One region of the Pseudonocardia autotrophica genome, then DNA from elsewhere that is predicted to be linked to it. Evidence: riboswitches for the same ligand, from Rfam matches in the RefSeq annotation. Region 1 holds a riboswitch; the other holds the start of a gene.
What was found. Region 1 has a riboswitch for S-adenosylmethionine ahead of thrC (threonine synthase). Riboswitches for the same ligand answer to the same signal wherever they lie in the genome.
Positions count from the first base shown of each region.

Region 2: it holds a riboswitch for S-adenosylmethionine, as region 1 does, so the genes downstream of both, Pdca_RS37810 (putative leader peptide) here and thrC (threonine synthase) in region 1, are expected to answer to the same signal.

Region 1 covers NZ_AP018920.1:4,976,106-4,979,412, reverse strand. Annotated here, with positions in the region: gene thrC (threonine synthase) at 1-1,205, opposite strand, end outside; SAM riboswitch class I at 1,212-1,362, opposite strand; gene holA (DNA polymerase III subunit delta) at 1,490-2,476, shown strand; gene rpsT (30S ribosomal protein S20) at 2,582-2,845, opposite strand; gene lepA (translation elongation factor 4) at 3,268-3,307, shown strand, end outside.
Region 2 covers NZ_AP018920.1:4,682,364-4,685,670, reverse strand. Annotated here, with positions in the region: gene Pdca_RS21900 (ABC transporter substrate-binding protein) at 1-999, opposite strand, end outside; SAM riboswitch class I at 1,574-1,669, shown strand; gene Pdca_RS37810 (putative leader peptide) at 1,675-1,773, shown strand; gene Pdca_RS21890 (LLM class flavin-dependent oxidoreductase) at 1,846-3,144, shown strand; gene Pdca_RS21885 (NtaA/DmoA family FMN-dependent monooxygenase) at 3,141-3,307, shown strand, end outside.

The sequences.
Region 1 (3,307 bases):
CCGACCTCGCCGGACACGGCGTCCAGGGTCTTCAGGCCGTCACCGGTGATCATGAGGACGGTCTCGGCGTCCGGGTCGAGCTTCCCGGCCTCGAGCAGCTTCTTCGTCGTGGCGACGGTGACCCCGCCCGCGGTCTCGGCGAACACGCCCTCGGTCTCGGCGAGCAGCCGGATGCCGGCGACGACCTCGGCGTCGGAGACGTGCCCGAGCGACCCGCCGGTGCGTCGGACCGAGTCCAGGACGTACGGGCCGTCGGCCGGGTTCCCGATGGCGAGGGAGCGGGCGATGGTGTCCGGCTTCTGCGGCTGGATCACGTCGTGACCGGCCTCGAACGCGGCGGCGACCGGCGAGCAGCCGGTGGCCTGGGCACCGAACACGGTGTACGGGGTCGGCTCGACGAGCCCGAGCTTGCCCAGCTCGGTGAACCCCTTGTCGATCTTCGTCAGCTGGGACCCGGAGGCGACCGGCACGACCACCTGCTGCGGCAGCCGCCAGCCCAGCTGCTCGGCGACCTCGTAACCCAGGGTCTTGGAACCCTCGGCGTAGTAGGGGCGGACGTTGACGTTCACGAACGCCCAGTCCTCGTGCTCCGCGGCGAGCTCGGTGGCCAGCCGGTTCACGTCGTCGTAGTTGCCGTCCACGGCGAGCAGCGTGCCACCGTAGACCGCGGTGGTGATGATCTTCGGCTGCTCCAGGGACGACGGGATCAGCACGACCGAGTCCCAGCCCGCCCGTGCCGCGGCCGCCGCGACGGCATTCGCCAGGTTCCCGGTGGACGGGCAGCACAGCACCGAGAAGCCGAGCTCACGGGCGGCGGCGAGAGCGACCGCGACGACCCGGTCCTTGAACGAGTGGGTGGGGTTGCCGGTGTCGTCCTTCACCCAGAGCTTGCGGACGCCGAGCGCCCGCGCCAGGTTGTCCGCCTCGATCAGCCGGGTGAGGCCGGGCTCGGTGTTGCGGTGCTCCTGCACGGTGCTCGGCACCGGGAGCAGGTCGCGGTAGCGCCAGATCGACTTCGGGCCGGCTTCGATCGAGGCCCGGGTCACCTTCGGGAAGTCGTAGGCCACCTCGAGCGGCCCGAAACACCGGGGGCAGGCGAACTCGGCGGCCAGCGGCACCTCGTGGCCGCACTCGCGACAGGAGAGTGCGCGGGCGGGGCCCAGGTCGTAGGCCGAGGTCGTTTCGGGCGCAGCAGTGAGAGTCACGAGATCTCCTCATCTGTCCCGCCAGGGCGGCGGGGCGGAATTGGCACCGTGTTCGTCGACGTCCTGCCGCGCGGTCACGCGCAGGCGGGCGGATCGTCGTGCGACGCCGGTTGCCGGGGCTTCAACGGGCCGTTCCCTCTGCCCCTCTGGATGAGCCATATTCGATTGTCGCCGGCCGGTGATCGGCCGGGCGCCGAGAACGCTACGCGACGTGGTGTGCACCTGGCCAGCCGAAGTGCCCGGACGGGGATGCGGCTCACCGGCCGTCGGGGGAGTGGGCCACGATGAGACGCGTGAGCAGGACGCGTGACGCCGGACCGCCCGCCCCCCTGCAGCTGGTGGTGGGCGACGAGGAGTTCCTGGCCGAACGGGCGGTGTCCGAGCTGGTCCGCCGGATCCGGCAGGACGATCCGGAGGTCGAGCTCCGCCGGTTCCGCACCTCGGAGGTCGCGCCCGGCGAGCTGGCGGGACACCTCAGCCCGTCGCTGTTCGCGGAGAGCAGGGTGATTGTGCTCACCCATGCCCAGGACACGACGAAGGACATGCTCGCCGCGATCGCCGGGTACATCAAGGATCCGGCACCGGGGATCGTCCTGGTTGCGCTGCACGCCGGCGGGGCCAAGGGCAAGGCGCTGGTCGACCTGCTGAAGAAGGCCGGAGCGCAGGTGACTACCTGCAACCGGATCACCCGCGCCGACGAGCGGTCGGACTTCGTGCACGCCGAGGTCCGGCGCAACGGCGGGAGCATCACCCCCGGTGCGCTGGCCGTCCTGGTCGAGGCGGTCGGATCGGACCTGCGCGAGCTCGCCTCCGCGGCCGGGCAGCTCGTCGCCGACACCGGCGGGAAGATCGACGAGGCCGGGGTGCGCCGGTACCACCGTGGCCGCGCCGAATCGTCCGGCTTCGCGGTCGCGGACGCAGCCGTCGCGGGTGACCGCAGGGGCGCGCTGGAGGCGCTGCGCTGGGCACTGGTACTGGGTGTTCCGCACGTCCTGATCGCGGATGCGCTGGCCGACTCGGTACGGACACTGGCGAAGGTCGGCTCGGCGGGCCGGGGCGACCCGAACCGGCTGGCCGGCGAGCTGGGCATGCCGCCGTGGAAGATCCGCAAGGCGCAGGGCGTCGTCCGGCAGTGGCGACCCGAGCAGCTCGCCGTGGCGATCGCCGCGACCGCGCGGGTCAACGCCGACGTGAAGGGCGTCGCGGCCGATCCCGCCTACGCTCTGGAGCGCGCGGTGCTCGCCGTCGTCGAGGCCCGCGTCGAGCGCTGACGTGTCGCGCGCTGATCGGGGCGTGCCGCCCCGGCTGTACAGACGCCGACGGCGCCGCCCCGATGCCGGGGCGGCGCCGTCGTGGTGCGTGCGAGAGCGGGTGGCTCAGGCGCCGACCTTGTTGAGCTGCTTGGCGAGCGCCGACTTGCGGTTCGCCGCCTGGTTCTTGTGGATGACGCCCTTACCGGCCGCCTTGTCCAGCGCCCTGGCCGCCTTGCGCTGCAGCTCGGCAGCGTTGTCCGCGCCCTGCTCCGCGGCCTCGCGGAAGTGGCGGATGGCGGTCTTGACCGACGACTTCACCGACTTGTTGCGCTGCCGACGCTTCTCGTTGGTCTTGACCCGCTTGATCTGCGACTTGATGTTGGCCACGTCTACCTGGTCTTCCTGCCTGCTGCGTTCGGCTGGTCTGCTCGAGTCCGGTTCCGCTCCGGCGGCACCGGACGGTCGTACCGTCCCGGGCGAGCACGCCGAGCGCTCAGCGGTCAAGGCTACCAGCGGGAATTTCCGGCCCCTGTGCGGGGCCGCTCCACCGGCGCCGGACCTCACCAGACGCGGTACGGGACGAATCTACCGTCGAGCACTTCCGGACTTCCGACCCCTCCGGTTCCGCGCGGCGCCCGGGTGCCGGCCGCTCGCCTCCGAGCCGGTGGCGGACGCCCACCGGCGAGCGGTCCCGGAGGCCCCCGGATCGCGGCCCCGGCCGCTCCACCCGGCTGCCGTGGGGGTCGCCGGTGACGACATGGGACGATGGTCGCGGACCCGACGCGACAGCGAAAGCCGAGTACAACCGAGTGACGACGTACGCCGACCGCACGTTCACCCCGCCGGAGC
Region 2 (3,307 bases), 290 kb from region 1:
GGCGGACTCGGCGATCTCCGCGGTCACGGCGTCGTCGGCCAGCTGTGGCCAGGTACCGGCCAGCGGATCGGTGTCGAAGGTCAGCTCGCCGAAGGCCCGGTCGAGCACCGGCTCGGACAGCGCGTTCCCGGTGATCTCCTGGATCGCCTGGTTGGAGACGGTGCGGGCCTGCTCGGGCTGCTCGCGGATGAACTCGATCGCCCGCTGCTCGGCGCGCAGGATCGCCTCGACGGTCTCCGGGTGCTGCTGCAGGAACTCGGTCCGGACGATGATCACCGTGGTCGGGAACTCGCCGTCCGGCCAGAGGGTCCGCTCGTCCAGGAAGACCGAGGCGCCGGCGTCGACCAGGCGCGAGCTCCACGGCTCGGGCAGCCAGCCGCCGGCGACCGCGCCCTGCTTGAACAGGTCGAGGGTGCGCGGGTTCTCGATGTTCTGCACGGTCACCGCGTCCGGCCCGTCGCCGATCGGGAGGTTGTTCTCCTTCAGCCAGGTCTTCAGCGCGACGTCCTGGGTGTTGCCCAGCTGCGGTGTCGCGATCGTCTTGCCCTTGAGCTGCTCGGGGGTGGTGATGTCCGGGGTGGTCACCAGCTGCGCACCGGCCGAGGTGGAGCCCGCGACCAGGCGGACCGCCTCGCCGCCGGAACGGGAGAACGCGTTGATCGCCGGGCCGGAACCGATGAAGGCCACGTCGATCGAGCCGCCGAGCAGCGCTGCGACCTGGTCCGGGCCGGCGTTGAAGGTCTGCGGGGTGAGCGCGGTGTCGCCGAGCTCCTCGGCGAACAGGCCGTTCTCGACCGAGATCAGCGCCGGGGCGTGGGTGATGTTCGGGAAGTAGCCGAGGCGGACCTCGGCGGCGGGGGAGGTCTCGCCCGAGGCGGCGGCGCCGCCTCGCTCCTCGGCGCGGGAGCAGCCGGCCAGTACGCCGACGGTGGCGAGCAGTGCGACGAGGACGGCGGCGGTGCGCCTCCGGGAACCGGAGCGCAGGACGTGCGGGGGCATCGGGACGTGGTCCTTCCGTGGTGGGGCCCGCGCCGGTGGAATCGGGCGCGGACGGGAGACGCCCGGTGCGGTCGCCGGGGGTCGGGATGTGCCGGGATCAGGGCACACCGGGGGAGCCGGTCGGGCCGGCGGCCGGGGAGACGGGGTCCCCCGGCGGAGGATCAGCGACAGTGCTCGCTGAAGGCCGGTGCACGCCGGCTGGGCCAGAACGGCTCGAGGCCGGTCGGGCGGACGGGGATCGTGCGGTGCCGCGCGCGGGATCGCGCAGCGATGGGTCGATCGCCCCGCGTCGTGGTGTCCGGAGCCTCGAGCACGCCCCGGAGACGCGGACCGGGACGCGATGGCCGTCCCTGGCACGTCGTCACCCGGACAGGGTGCGGTGCGGTCACCTCTCCGGACAACCCTCGGTCCACCGGCCAGGAAACGGGACACCCTGTCCGGACAACATCACCCGGATCCGGCGACCGGGTGTCCGTAGCTCGGGACGGCCGGATTATTCCGCACGCGTCGCAGGTCACTCCGGGTGCGCGCGGGTTGACACGGCGGTGGCCGGACTCCTTAGAGTCGATGGCGGACACCATCCGGAGCGGCCGAGAGACCTGGCTCGACGACGCCGCAGCAACCCCCCGCAGCACGCGGGTGCGGGTGCTCCTGCCGGGCACGATGGAGGGGATCATGCGGTCGGTGGCGGATCGGGTGCGCGGCGCGCACCACCCGCGGTACCGCAGGCACGTCGATCTGCGGCGGGTCACCAGCGCGGCCTGTCGCGGCTGAGCGCGTCCCCGCCTCCCACCTCTCACACACGTTCCGCCGCGCGTCGACGCGCGGCGAGGAAGCGATGCCCCGATGTCCGCACCGGACACCTCTGTCCCGCCCGCGTCGCCGCTGCACCTGGCGGTCGCGTTCGACGGCACCGGCTGGCACCCCGCCGCCTGGCGCGAGCCGGGTACCCGCCCCGGCGAGCTGTTCACCGCCCGGCACTGGGTGCAGCTGGCCCGCACCGCCGAGCGTGGCCTGCTCGACCTGATCACCATCGAGGACGGCCTCGGCCTGCAGTCCGGCGATCACCTCGCCGAGCCCGAGCGGCGCACCGACCGGGTCCAGGGCAGGCTCGACGCCTCGCTGGTCGCGGCCTTCCTCGCGCCGCTGACCTCGCGGATCGGGCTGGTCCCGACCGTCACCACCACACACACCGAGCCGTTCCACGTCGCATCGGCGCTGGCCACGCTCGATCACGACTCGCACGGCCGGGCCGGCTGGCGGGTGCAGACCTCGGTGCGCGCCGACGAGGCCGCGCACTTCGGCCGCAGGCAGATCCCCGCGGTCGGCCGGTCCGAGCTGGACACCCCGCGGGGCCGGGCGCTGGTCGCCGAACTGTTCGGCGAGGCCGCCGAGGTGGTCGACACGGTGCGCCGGCTGTGGGACTCCTGGGAGGACGGCGCCGAGATCCGGGACGCGCTCACCGGCCGGTTCGTCGACCGGGACCGGCTGCACACCGTCGACGTCGAGGCCGCGCACTTCGCCGTGCGCGGCCCGTCGATCGTGCCGCGGCCGCCGCAGGGCCAGCCGCTGGTGGCGTCGCTGTCGCACGGCTACGAGCCGTCGCTGCTCGCCGCGCGGGTCGGCGACGTCGTGTTCACCACCCCGCACGACGCAGACGACGCCGCCCGGGTGGTGGACCAGGTCCGCACCGCGGAGCGGGCCGCCGGCCGCACCGCGCCGCCGCTGCGGATCCTCGCCGATCTCGTCGTCGTGCTCGCCGGCACCGAGGCGGGCGCGCGGGACCGGCTGGCCCGGCTCGACGCCCGTGATCCGCTCTCCAGCGACGCGCTCGTCGTCGCCACCACCCCGGCCGGGCTCGCCGACCGGCTGCTCGACTGGCGGGCCGCCGGGCTCGACGGCTACCGGCTCCGCCCGGCCGTGCTGCCCACCGATCTCGACGCGATCGTCGACGGTCTGGTTCCCGAGCTGCAGCGGCGCGGCGCGTTCCGCACCGGCTACGCCGAGACCGGTCTGCGCGAACGCTTCGGGCTACCCCGTCCCACCAGCCGGTACGCGCCGCGGTCCGGCAGCGCGACCGTCCCGGCACTCCTCCCGGGGCTCGCCCCCGTGCCCGCCCCGACCACCACCGGGAGCCCCGCATGACCCGCAAGCAGATCGTCCTGGGTGCCTACTTCCCGGGCGTCAACCACGACACGGTGTGGAGCGATCCCGCCTCCGGCAGCCACATCGCGTGGGAGTCGTTCGAGCAGTGGGCCCGCACCGCCGAGCGTGGCGGCCTCGACCTGTTGTTCCTCGCCGAGGGCCT